Regions from separate parts of the Streptomyces sp. NPDC049970 genome, predicted to be linked through region 1. Evidence: riboswitches for the same ligand, from Rfam matches in the RefSeq annotation. Region 1 holds a riboswitch; the other holds the start of a gene.
What was found. A riboswitch is a leader RNA that binds a small molecule or an ion and turns the genes downstream of it on or off. The one in region 1 is predicted to bind glycine.
Positions count from the first base shown of each region.

Region 2: linked by a shared signal. The riboswitch ahead of gcvP (aminomethyl-transferring glycine dehydrogenase) and the one ahead of gcvT (glycine cleavage system aminomethyltransferase GcvT) in region 1 are both predicted to bind glycine.

Region 1 is NZ_JBFALP010000003.1:394,876-401,381, forward strand. It holds gene AB0I83_RS08030 (L-serine ammonia-lyase) at 1-779, opposite strand, end outside; gene glyA (serine hydroxymethyltransferase) at 936-2,195, opposite strand; gene gcvH (glycine cleavage system protein GcvH) at 2,215-2,592, opposite strand; gene gcvT (glycine cleavage system aminomethyltransferase GcvT) at 2,695-3,828, opposite strand; glycine riboswitch at 3,994-4,091, opposite strand; gene AB0I83_RS08050 (AAA family ATPase) at 4,276-4,965, shown strand; gene AB0I83_RS08055 (enhanced serine sensitivity protein SseB) at 5,162-5,929, shown strand; gene AB0I83_RS08060 (enhanced serine sensitivity protein SseB C-terminal domain-containing protein) at 6,090-6,506, shown strand, end outside.
Region 2 is NZ_JBFALP010000008.1:8,245-14,750, forward strand. It holds gene AB0I83_RS16675 (MerR family transcriptional regulator) at 1-415, shown strand, start outside; gene AB0I83_RS16680 (DNA polymerase IV) at 490-1,947, shown strand; gene AB0I83_RS16685 (PRC-barrel domain-containing protein) at 1,869-2,240, opposite strand; glycine riboswitch at 2,375-2,470, shown strand; gene gcvP (aminomethyl-transferring glycine dehydrogenase) at 2,665-5,550, shown strand; gene AB0I83_RS16695 (DUF5999 family protein) at 5,621-5,827, opposite strand; gene AB0I83_RS16700 (hypothetical protein) at 6,116-6,506, opposite strand, start outside.

The sequences.
Region 1 (6,506 bases):
TTCTGCGGGTCGCCCTCGGCGCGCAGCTGCCGGGCGGAGTTCGCGGCCCGGCGGCGGACCTTGAGGCCGCCGGGCAGGATGCCCTCGCGGGACATGCCGCGCGCCACGCAGGCCTGCATGACGCGCCAGATCTCCAGCAGTCCCGCCCGGATCTCCTCCTCGGTCCGCCAGGCCTTCTCGTTCTCCAGCATCAGCGAGGAGATGGACAGGCCGGTGTCCCGGGCGAGCCGCAGCAGTTCGTCGCCGGTGCGGAAGGGGTGCTTGAGGACGGTGTCGTCCGGCACGATCGGGTTCTCGCCCGCCACCGCGTCCTCGTCGACGACGAAGCCGCCGCCCACCGAGTAGTACGTCTTCTCCAGGAGCGGGGCGCCCTCGCGGTCGTACGCGAAGAGGGTCATCCCGTTGGCGTGGTACGGCAGTGCCTTGCGGCGGTGCAGGACCAGCTGGTCGTCGGCGTCGAAGGGGACGTCGTGCATGCCCAGCAGGCTGATGGTCCCGGAGGCGCGGATCTCCTCGACACGGGCGTCGGCGCCCTCGACGTCGACCGTGCGGGGCGACTCGCCCTCCAGGCCGAGCAGGACGGCCTTCGGGGTGCCGTGGCCGTGGCCGGTGGCGCCGAGCGAGCCGTACAGCTCGGCGCGTATCGACGCCGTGTGGGCCAGCAGGCCCTCGTTCTTGAGCCGGCGGGCGAATATGCGGGCCGCGCGCATCGGGCCGACCGTGTGGGAGCTGGACGGGCCGATGCCGACCGAGAAGAGGTCGAAGACCGAAATGGCCACGGGAGTACTCCTAAGGCGTTGGTGGACGTCTTTGTCCGCCCGGGTGGTGCGGGACGGGCCGGTGGGCCCGGGGGCGCGGGGCAAAGGGGTGGGGCACCGCGCTCACTGTGTTCAGTGTGCGCGGTGCCCCCACCCTGCGTGCAAACTGCGGACGGCCTACTTGAGGCCGGGGTACAGCGGGAACTTCTCGGCGAGCGCGATCACGCGGGCCTTGAGGTCGTCGGCGTCGTAGGCCGGCTTCAGCGCGGCGGCGATGATCTCCGCCACCTCGGTGAAGTCCTCGGCCTGGAAACCGCGGGTCGCCAGGGCCGGCGTGCCGATCCGCAGACCCGAGGTGACCATCGGGGGCCGCGGGTCGTTCGGGACGGCGTTCCGGTTGACGGTGATGCCCAGCTCGTGGAGCCGGTCCTCGGCCTGCTGGCCGTCCAGCTCGGAGTCGCGCAGGTCGACCAGGACCAGGTGGACGTCCGTGCCGCCGGAGAGGACGCTGACGCCGACCTCGGTGACGTCCGGCTGGACCAGGCGCTCGGCCAGGATGCGGGCACCGTCCAGGGTGCGCTGCTGGCGCTCCTTGAACTCCTCGGTCGCCGCGATCTTGAAGGAGACGGCCTTGGCCGCGATCACGTGCTCCAGCGGGCCACCCTGCTGACCGGGGAAGACCGCGGAGTTGATCTTCTTGGCGAGCTCCTGCGTGGACAGGATGACGCCACCGCGCGGACCGCCGAGGGTCTTGTGCGTGGTGGTCGTGACGACGTGGGCGTGCGGCACCGGGTTGGGGTGCAGACCGGCGGCGACCAGGCCCGCGAAGTGCGCCATGTCGACCATCAGGTACGCGCCGACCTCGTCCGCGACGCGGCGGAAGGCGGCGAAGTCGAGCTGGCGGGGGTACGCGGACCAGCCGGCCACGATCAGCTTCGGCTTGGACTCCTTGGCCAGGCGCTCGACCTCGGCCATGTCCACGACGCCGGTGTCGTCGACGTGGTACGGGACCACGTTGTAGAGCTTGCCGGAGAAGTTGATCTTCATGCCGTGGGTCAGGTGACCGCCGTGGGCCAGGTTGAGACCCATGATCGTGTCGCCCGGCTTCAGCAGCGCGAACATCGCGGCGGCGTTCGCCTGCGCACCCGAGTGCGGCTGGACGTTCGCGGCCTCGGCGCCGAAGAGGGCCTTGATGCGGTCGATCGCGATCTGCTCGACCACGTCGACGTGCTCGCAGCCGCCGTAGTAGCGGCGGCCGGGGTAGCCCTCGGCGTACTTGTTGGTGAGGACGGAGCCCTGCGCCTCCATGACGGCGACCGGAGCGAAGTTCTCCGAGGCGATCATCTCGAGGGTGGACTGCTGGCGGTGGAGCTCGGCGTCGACGGCGGCGGCGACGTCCGGGTCCAGCTCGTGGAGGGAGGAGTTGAGAAGCGACATCAGTGGGTCCCTTGGGGTCTCAGTTGCCGGAGAACGCGGTGTACTCGTCGGCGGAGAGAAGGTCGTTCGGCTCCTCCGCGACGCGCACCTTGAACAGCCAGCCGCCCTCGAAGGGAGCGGAGTTCACCAGCGACGGGTCGTCCACGACGTCCTGGTTGGCCGCGGTGACCTCGCCGGTCACCGGCGAGTACAGGTCGCTGACCGACTTGGTCGACTCCAGCTCACCGCAGGTCTCGCCCGCGGTAACCGTGTCACCGACCTCCGGGAGCTGGGCGTAGACGACGTCACCGAGCGCGTTGGCCGCGTACTCGGTGATGCCGATCGTGGCCACGCCGTCCTCGAGGGCCGACAGCCACTCGTGCTCCTTGCTGTACCGCAGCTGCTGGGGGTTGCTCATGACCTGAATTCTCCTGTACGCGGGGGAGTGCTGATGAACGGTGGTCTTACGGTGTGAGACACGACTGCGTCACGTGGCCGTGGCGCCCCGTGCCGCTCGGCGTCACTTGCGGCGCTTGTAGAACGGCAGTGCCACGACCTCGTACGGCTCGTGCGTGCCCCGGATGTCGACGCCGACACCCCCGGAACCGGGCGTGGCGTGCGCCGCGTCCACGTACGCCATGGCGATCGGCTTGCCCAGCGTGGGCGACGGCGCACCGGAGGTGACCTCGCCGACGACCTCCCCGCCGGCCACGACGGAGAAGCCGGCGCGCGGCACCCGGCGGCCCTCGGCGATCAGGCCGACGAGCTTGCGCGGCGGGGCGCTCTCCGCGCGGGCGGCCGCGGCGAGAAGCGCCTCGCGGCCCACGAAGTCACCCTCCTTCTCGAACTTCACGACCCTGCCGAGGCCCGCGTCGAAGGGGGTCAGCGCGGTGGTCAACTCGTGCCCGTACAGCGGCATCCCCGCCTCCAGGCGGAGCGTGTCGCGGCAGGAGAGCCCGCAGGGGATGAGGCCGTACGGCGCGCCGGCCTCGGTGAGCGCCTTCCAGAGCCGCTCGGCGTGGGCGGGGGCCACGAAGAGCTCGAAGCCGTCCTCGCCGGTGTAGCCGGTCCGGGCGATGAGCGCCGGGACACCGGCGACCGTGCCCGGCAGGCCGGCGTAGTACTTCAGTCCGTCCAGGTCGGCGTCCGTGACCGACTTCAGTACGCCGGGGGAGTCGGGTCCCTGTACGGCGAGCAGCGCGTACGCCTCGCGGTCGTCCCGCACCTCGGCCTCGAAGCCCGCCGCACGCTCGGTCAGGGTGTCCAGGACCAGCTGGGCGTTGCCCGCGTTGGCGACCACCATGAACTCCGGGGCGTCGGCCTCGCCCAGGCGGTAGACGATCAGGTCGTCCAGGATCCCGCCGTCCTCGGCGACGATCATCGTGTAGCGGGCCCGGCCCACGCCGATGGTCGCGATGTTGCCGACCAGTGCGTAGCCGAGGAACGCCGCGGCCTGCGGGCCGGTGACGGTGATCTCGCCCATGTGGGACAGGTCGAAGAGGCCGGCCGTGGTGCGCACGGCGTTGTGCTCCTCGCGCTCGCTGGCGTACCGCAGCGGCATGTCCCAGCCGGCGAAGTCGGTCATGGTGGCGCCCAGCGACCGGTGCAGGGCGTCGAGGGCGGTGAGACGGGGGGCGCTCGGGGCAGTGCTCATGGACATGGCTCCAGGGCATGACGACAGAGGGTGATCCCTCCCCATCTGTCATCGGAACCTGAGAGGTTCGCCGAGAGCCCCTGAAAGGGTCCTGAAGGGTCGGCCCCCTCGGGATCGGCTTGCACCTTGGGTGGGGCCGCAGAGCGGCCCGCTTTTCAGATCTGCCTCATCCACGCGGTACGGGGCCTGAGAGATTCAAGGGAGGAACTTGCTCCTTCGGCGCCCGGCGCACACAGTGACCGGAACTCTCCCGCGCGGATTCGAACGGCCTTTATCCAGTTGGCGGGGTCATCATCGCACGCATCGGAGGAGAGTGGGGAGGTCCGGTCCGTGCCGGAGTCCCCGGCCGGCCGGCGGCGACACGTACGGACCGGAACGGTTGTGCCGCATTGCCTTTTCTTTACACTTCTTGGGCAGGTCGGTGGGTGAATCGGCAGGGGGAGGGCGATGAGGTTGCAGCGTTTCGCGACGACCGCGGGGGCCGCACACGGCGCGATGCCCAGGCAGCCGGGCGTACCCGCCCGGGAGCTGATGGGCGGGCGGGCACCGGTGGTGCGTGACCTGCGGGGCGGGAAGGACGGGGGCCCGCGCAGCCTGGACTTCGCCGCGGGGGACCTGGTGGTGGTCTCCGGGCTGCCCGGCAGTGGCAAGTCGACGCTGATCCGGCGCACGGTCCAGGAGCACGCGATCGACTCCCAGGACACCAGGGACCGCTGGGCGGCTGCTCTGCCCCGCTTACTCCCGTACGCCGTCTACCGGCCCCTGGTGCGCGCCGCGCACTACGCCGGACTGCGGCGGACCCTGCGCTCGGGAGCGTCCTGCGTCGTGCACGACTGCGGGACGCAGGCCTGGGTGCGGCGCTGGCTCGCACGCGAGGCCCTGCGCCGGGGCCGCACCCTCCACCTCGTGCTGCTCGACGTCGCCCCCGGGGTGGCGCGGCAGGGGCAGCGGGAACGCGGGCGCGGAGTCTCCGGATACGCCTTCGCCCGGCACCGGCGCGCGGTCGGCCGCCTGCTCCGCGACACCGAGAGCGGTCTGCTGCCCCCGGGCTGCGCCTCGGCGGTGCTGCTCGACCGTGAGGCCGCCGGGGCGGTCGGCCGCATCTCGTTCCCGGAGCCGCTGCTCCCGCGGGAGTAGCCCAGTGAGGGAGGCGGCGGGGGCCCTGGGACGTCACCGTTCGCATACGCACAGTTCACGCGGCTCCGGCCGGCTGTCCGGAATCTGGACGCTGCGGCCGGCCGGGGCACCGCTCCCGCCTGCGGCCCTGCGGCCGGAGTGCGACCCGGTCTAAGGTTTCTGCCGCACAGCATGGCGAGAAAAGGACACAGACACCGTGGACATTCCGGCCCAGGCCACGCCCCATCCGTCGAACGGATGGCCGGCCAACGAGCTCGAAGAGGTGCTCGGCGCCGCACTCGGCATACCCGGCGCGGGGGGCCGGCTCGTCGAGGTGCTCGGCCGCAGTCAGCTCTGGGTGCCGCTTCCGAACGGCGGCGGGCACGGCAGTGCCGAACTCGACCTGCCGACGGTCGACATCGGCGGCGCCGCGTTCGTCCCGGTGTTCAGCTCCGAGGCGCAGTTCCTGTACTGCGTCGGCTCCCACCTCTCCTTCACCGTGGCTCCCGCGCGGGAGTTCGCCCGCGGCCTACCCCCGCAGGTCGGTATCGCGGTCAACCCGGGCGGCGCCGTGGGTGTGCCCCTGCCGCCGCCCGCGGTCGCGGAGCTCTGCCGGGCGGGCCGCACCCCGCTGGACGGTTCCGCGAGCGGGGGCCGGGTCCGGCTCTACGAACCGGACTGGAAGGAGGACCCGGTCGACTTCCTGGCCGCGGTGTCCGCGGAGTTCCAGGCGACCGGCGTGGTCGGCACCGCGCGCCGGGCGCTGGCCAGCATCGAGGGCGACGACCCGGTCCTGTTCGTCGGCGTGGAGTCCACGACCTGGGACGCCGCGGCGCAGAGCGCTCCGCTGGACGCGCTCGGCCGGGCGCTCAGCCGCGTCCAGGTGCCGTGGCCCGTCAACCTCGTCCTCCTCGACGTGGCCCAGGACCCGGTCGGCGACTGGATGCGGGACAAGGTGCGCCCGTTCTACCGGCGCGAGGGGTAGGGAGGAGGGGGATCCCCTCACCATCCGGCGTCAAGCCGGTGTCAGGGGCGGCACATAAGCTGGTTTGATGGCGGGGCCGCCCCGTGGCCCGGAGCGGCGGCACGGCACCGTGAAGCACGCGGACGGCGGAACAGCGGATCGAAGAGGGGCGGGACCCAGGGTGAGTGCGTCAGGCACCGCGGCGGCCGGGCAGATCGAGCACATGCTGCGCCAGGTGACCCCCGGGCGCCTCGACGCGTACGAGGAGTTGCTCAGGTCGCTGGCCGAGGGCCAGGTCTGGATGCTGCTCTGGCACGGCACGGCGGGTTCACCCGACTCGCAGTACGGCAACATGGAGGTCGACGGCCTCGGTTACGCCCCGTGCGTGACCTCCGCCCAGGAGCTCTCGGCGAGCGGCTGGAACAGGGCCCACGAGGTGACGACCGGCCGGGACATCGCCCGCTCCCTCTTCCCGGACCGCTGGGGGATCTGGCTCAACCCGCACGCGCCGGGCGGCGGCCTCGGCATCCCGTGGCTCGACCTGCGCCGCATCGCGACCGGCCTGGACCGTATGCCCGCCGGCCCGCTGAGGCTCTCC
Region 2 (6,506 bases), on a different contig from region 1:
CACCGGGCTCGTGGAGCCCAGTGTCCGTCCGGCGTACGGCTCGGGGACGCAGCGTCTCTACAGTTTCAGGGACGTCGTGCTCCTCAAGATCGTCAAGCGGTTCCTGGACACGGGTGTGGCGCTCCAGAACATTCGCACCACCGTCCAGCACCTGAGGGCACGGGGGTTCACGGACCTGGAGCGGATGACCCTCATGAGCGACGGGGCGACGGTCTACGAGTGCTCGTCGCCCGACGAGGTGGTCAGCCTCCTCCAAGGGGGCCAGGGGGTCTTCGGTATCGCCGTCGGCGTGGTGTGGCGGGACGTAGACGCGGCGCTCTCGCAGTTGCACGGCGAGCGCGTCGACACCGGCGAGACGCTGATCGGCAACAACCCGGCGGATGAGCTGGCCCGGCGGCGCAACCGCGCGGTCTGATCCACGCCACTGACAACCGCCCCGCACGTGCCGTGCGGGGCGGTTGTCAGTGGCGTAGGGCACCATCGGTCCATGTGAGAGCCGCGCCCACCATCCTGCATCTGGACATGGATGCCTTCTACGCCTCTGCGGAGCAGGCGGCGAAGCCCAGCCTGCGCGGCAAGCCTGTGGTGGTGGGCGGACTCGGGACACGCGGCGTGGTCGCCACCGCGTCCTACGAGGCCCGGCGCCTGGGAGTGCACTCGGCCATGCCGACGGCGCAGGCGAGACGGCTCGCGCCCAACGCGGCCTATCTGGTGCCGCGCTTCCCGCTCTACCGCGCCGTCAGCGACCAGGTGATGGATCTGCTCGGGCGGCTGTCCCCGCTGGTGGAGCCGCTCAGCCTGGACGAGGCCTTCGTCGACCTGGAGGCGGGCGGGGTCGCCGACGACTCCGACTCGGCCCGCGCGATCGGTGTCCGCCTGCGCACGGTGATCAGGGCGGTGACCGGCCTCAGCGGTTCCGTCGGTCTGGCCGGCTCCAAGATGCTCGCCAAGATCGCCTCCGAGGAGGCGAAACCCGACGGGCTGATGCTGATCGAGCCGGGGACCGAGCGTGAACTCCTGGCGCCCAGGTCCGTACGCATCCTCCCCGGCGTCGGGCCCGCCACCGGGGACCATCTCCGGCGCGCCGGCATGACCGTCGTCCAGGACCTGGCGGACGCCGGGGAGGCGGAGCTCGTGCGCCTGCTGGGAAAGGCGCACGGCATCGCGCTGCACCGCATGGCCCAGGGGTTCGACGACCGTCCCGTCGTGACGGAGCGGGACGCCAAGTCCGTATCGGTCGAGGACACCTTCGACGTCGACCTGCACGACCGCGTGAGGGTCAGGGCCGAGGTCGAGCGGCTGGCGGACCGGTGCGTGCGCCGACTGCGGGATGCCGGGCGGTCCGGGCGGACGGTGGTCCTCAAGGTGCGCCGCTACGACTTCTCGACGCTCACGAGGTCCGAGACGCTGCGGGGCCCCACCGACGACCCGGTGGTGGTCAAGGAGGCCGCCGCGAGGCTTCTGGAGGCCGTGGACACCACCGGCGGCGTGCGGCTGCTCGGGGTCGGAGTGACCGGGCTGGCGGACTTCACGCAGGAGGACCTCTTCGCGCAGGCGGCCGAGGCGGAGACGGCGGCCGAGGCCGAGCAGGCGGCGGCCTCCGACGCCGCCCCGGCGGAACCCGTCGTCACCGAGGAGGAGGCGGCTGCCGAGGACGCCGTACAGCTCGCCGCCCGGCGCTGGCCCGCCGGCCACGACGTGCGGCACGACGTCCACGGGCACGGCTGGGTGCAGGGCAGCGGCATCGGCCGGGTCACCGTGCGGTTCGAGGAGCCGTGGACACCGCCGGGGCGGGTGCGCACGTTCCGTATCGACGACCCCGGCCTCCAGCCGGCCGAACCGCTTCCCCTGGTCCGGGAGCCGGTGGACTACTCCTCCTGGCCGGCCAGCCTGCCGAAGTCCCTGTCCGGGCCCGTTCCGCCGGACGGGGCGGAGTCCAGCCCGTAGTGGCGGTAGAGCTGCAACTCCTGCTCGGGGGAGAGATGGCGGCCGACACCGAAGTCGGGCGCGTCCTTGATGAGTGCCCGGTCGAACGGGATCCGCAGCGAGCCGTCGACCACTTCGCTCGGTTCCAACGGGACGAACGCGTCCCGGGTGAAGAGGCCGGTACGCACGGCGGCCCACTCGGGTACGCCCGTCGCGTCGTCCAGGTAGACCTCGTCCACGGTTCCGATCCTGGCACCTCGGCGGTCGAAGGCCTTGCGGCCGATCAGGCTGCGCGGATCGATGTCGCTCTGCACGGTGCCTCCCACTGCTCGCGACTGCGTCAGGGTGGTCGCAACTGCTCCACAGCCACTACAAAAGGCCAGATCCGGGGTATCGGCCACTCGAGACGGCCGCCGTCCGGCCCGCTGGTAGGCTTGAACACGGCTGCTGACCCCGCGCGGGAGAGTCCTTCGGAGCGATCCGGAGGCGCCGAAGGAGCAACTCCTCCCCGGAATCTCTCAGGCCCCCGTACCGCACGGACGAGGTCACTCTGGAAAGCAGGGCGGAATCCGTACGGCACACGCCGCGACGGGCACCGCCCTCACCGACGGTGAAAGCCGGTGTGCCGCAAGGCCGCCGGTGAAGCTCTCAGGTCGAGATGACAGAGGGGGAGGCCGTTCGGGCAGCCACGCCGTGGCGCGCCCCTCGCAGGTCGTTACAGACCAGGAGGCCTCCATCATGACCCCCCCTCGCACTCCGCTCTCCCAGCTCGAGCAGGGCATCCCCTTCGAGCAGCGTCACATCGGGCCCGATGCCGAGGCCCAGGCGAAGATGCTTGCCCAGGTCGGCTACGGCTCCCTCGACGAGCTCACCGCCGCCGCGGTGCCCGACGTGATCAGGAGTGCCGAGGCGCTCGACCTCCCGGAGGCTCGCACCGAGGCCGAGGTACTGGCGGAACTGCGGAGCCTCGCGGACCGCAACCAGGTGCTCACCCCGATGATCGGGCTCGGCTACTACGGCACCTTCACCCCGCCGGTGATCCTGCGCAACGTCATGGAGAACCCCGCCTGGTACACGGCGTACACGCCCTACCAGCCGGAGATCTCCCAGGGCCGCCTCGAAGCGCTCCTGAACTTCCAGACGATGGTCGCCGACCTCACGGGCCTGCCGACCTCCGGAGCCTCGCTCCTGGACGAGGGAACCGCCGCCGCCGAGGCGATGGCCCTGGCACGGCGTGTCGGAAAGGTGAAGGGCGGCGTCTTCCTGGTCGACGCCGACACCCTGCCGCAGACCGTCGCGGTGATCGAGACCCGCGCCGAGCCGGCCGGTGTCGAGGTCGTCGTGGCCGACCTCTCCGCCGGGATCCCGGCGGAGGCCGCCGAGCGGGGCGTGTTCGGTGTCCTGCTCCAGTACCCCGGCGCGTCCGGTGCGGTACGCGACATCCGGCCCGTCATCGAGCAGGCGCACGAACTGGGTGCGATCGTCTCCGTCGCCGCCGACCTGCTGGCGCTGACCCTGCTCACCTCGCCCGGCGAACTGGGCGCCGACATCGCGGTCGGCACCACACAGCGCTTCGGCGTGCCCATGGGCTTCGGCGGACCGCACGCCGGCTTCATGGCCGTACGCGAGAAGTTCGCCCGGAGCCTGCCCGGCCGTCTCGTCGGTGTCTCCGTCGACGCCGACGGCGACCGGGCCTACCGCCTGGCGCTGCAGACCCGCGAGCAGCACATCCGCCGGGAGAAGGCCACCAGCAACATCTGCACCGCCCAGGTGCTGCTCGCCGTCATGGCGGGCATGTACGCCGTCTACCACGGGCCCGACGGCCTGCGGACGATCGCGCGGCGCACGCACCGTTTCGCCGCCATCCTGGCCGGCGGGCTGCGGGCGTCCGGGACCGACGTCGTGCACGACGCGTACTTCGACACCCTCACCGTGCGTGTCCCCGGCGGGGCTGCCGACGTCGTGGCCGCCGCGCGCGGCCGGGGTGTGAACCTTCGCCTCGTCGACGGCGACCACGTCTCCCTCGCCTGCGACGAGACCACCACCCGCAGTACGATCGCCGCGGTCTGGGCGGCCTTCGGAGCCGAAGGGGACGTCGAGGCACTGGACGCCTCCGCCGAAGACGCCCTTCCCGAGGCGCTGCTGCGCACCGACGCGGTCCTCACCCACCCGGTCTTCCACCAGCACCGCTCGGAGACGGCGATGCTGCGCTACCTGCGCAAGCTCGCCGACCGGGACTACGCCCTGGACCGGGGGATGATCCCGCTGGGCTCCTGCACCATGAAGCTCAACGCGACCGCGGAGATGGAGTCCATCACCTGGCCCGAGTTCGGTGCGCTGCACCCGTTCGCGCCGGCCGAGCAGGCGCAGGGCTTCCTCACCCTCATCCGTGAGCTCGAGGAGCGTCTCGCCGAGGTCACCGGCTACGACGCCGTCTCCATCCAGCCCAACGCGGGCTCCCAGGGCGAGTTCGCCGGCCTCCTGGCCGTGCGCGCCTACCACCGCGCCAACGGGGACCACGGACGTACGGTCTGCCTGATCCCGTCGTCCGCGCACGGCACCAACGCGGCGAGCGCCGTGATGGCCGGTATGAAGGTCGTCGTCGTGAAGACCGCCGACGACGGCGAGGTCGACATCGCGGACCTCCGGGACAAGATCGCCAAGCACCGCGACGAACTCGCCGTGCTCATGATCACCTACCCCTCCACACACGGAGTCTTCGAGGAGCACGTCGCCGACATCTGCGGTGAGGTGCACGACGCGGGCGGCCAGGTCTACGTGGACGGCGCCAACCTCAATGCTCTGGTCGGCCTGGCCAAGCCGGGGCACTTCGGCGGCGACGTCTCCCACCTCAACCTGCACAAGACCTTCTGCATCCCGCACGGCGGCGGTGGCCCGGGCGTCGGTCCGGTCGGCGTACGCGCCCACCTCGCGCCGTACCTCCCCAACCACCCGCTTCAGCCCGCGGCGGGTCCGGAGACCGGCGTCGGACCCATCTCGGCCGCCCCGTGGGGCTCGGCGGGCATCCTGCCCATCTCGTGGGCGTACGTACGCCTGATGGGGGGCGAGGGTCTGAAGCGTGCGACGCAGGTCGCCGTACTCGCCGCCAACTACATCGCCAAGCGCCTGGAGCCGCACTTCCCGATCCTGTACAACGGCCCGGCGGGTCTGGTCGCGCACGAGTGCATCGTCGACCTGCGGCCGATCTCCAAGGCGACCGGCGTCAGCATCGACGACGTGGCCAAGAGGCTCATCGACTACGGCTTCCACTCGCCGACCATGTCGTTCCCGGTGGCCGGGACGCTGATGATCGAGCCCACCGAGAGCGAGGACCTCGCGGAGCTCGACCGGTTCTGCGACACGATGATCGCCATCCGCGGCGAGATCGAGAAGGTCGCGGCGGGTACCTGGAGCGGTGACGACAACCCGCTGCGCAACGCCCCGCACACGGCGGCTGCGCTGGGCGGCGACTGGACGCACGCCTACAGCCGCGAAGAGGCGGTCTTCCCGTCCGGTGTGACGCCCTCGGACAAGTACTGGCCGCCGGTGCGCCGGATCGACGGCGCCTTCGGCGACCGCAACCTGGTCTGCTCCTGCCCGCCGCTGGAAGAGTACGACCAGTAGGCACGCGGACGCGCGTCAGGGCCGGTTCGGAGACGTCTCCGGGCCGGCCCCCGTGTCTCCCCGACCGGGGTCAGGCGGCCTTCATCACGCGGCCGCTCCTCAGCGGCCGGTGCGGTGCGATGATCTGGCCGTCCGGGAGCAGTTCGCCGGTGTCCTCGAAGAGCAGGACGCCGTTGCACAGCAGGCTCCAGCCCTGTTCGGGGTGATGGGCCATCAGTCGCGCGGCCTCCCGGTCGTTGGAGTCGGCGGTCGGGCAGGGTGGCTGGTGCTGGCACATGGATGGGTTCTTTCGCTGCGGTGGGTCGAATGTCCTGCGGCTGGACGAGCTGTTCGTGGCCGGCCCCCGTATCAGGTCGGTCCGTACCCAGTGTTGCCCTACGGGCGTCGATCCGCAGGGATTTCGCGGCAGCTGTTGTTCTCCTCCCGGGACGCATCACCCGGCCGGACGGCTCGAACCAACTGCACTGTCCGTTCGGGTGGTTCGGGGTGGCCTGTCCGGACTAGTCCGCACGGGTACGCGTGTGCCCCCGCCGGACGGACCGGCGGGGGCACACGCGGCCGGGGCTCAGGCGGGCGATCCGAGGAGCCCGGGGAGTTCGGGAAGGTCCGGGAGGGGCGCCGGGGTGACACGCAGTGTCATGACCGGGAGGAGGTCGGCGACCCGGTGCGGACGGTGGGGCGTGATGCCCGGAGGTGCCGGGGCCAGGGGCACCAGCACGTCGTTCGGCGCGAGCACACCGCCGCCGGCGTCGTCCTGGGTGTCCGCGTGCAGCCACAGCGTGAGCATGTACAGCTCGGGGATGGAGAGCAGGCGCGGCTGGTAGTGCGTCGTCGCCGACTCCGCCTGCCGTACGGCGAGTTCTGTGGAGACGATGTACGGCCCCTCGAAGAAGTGCGAGAAGGTCCAGCCGTCGGCGGTCAGCATGGTGTCCGCGGCGGCGACGGCGCGCTCCTTG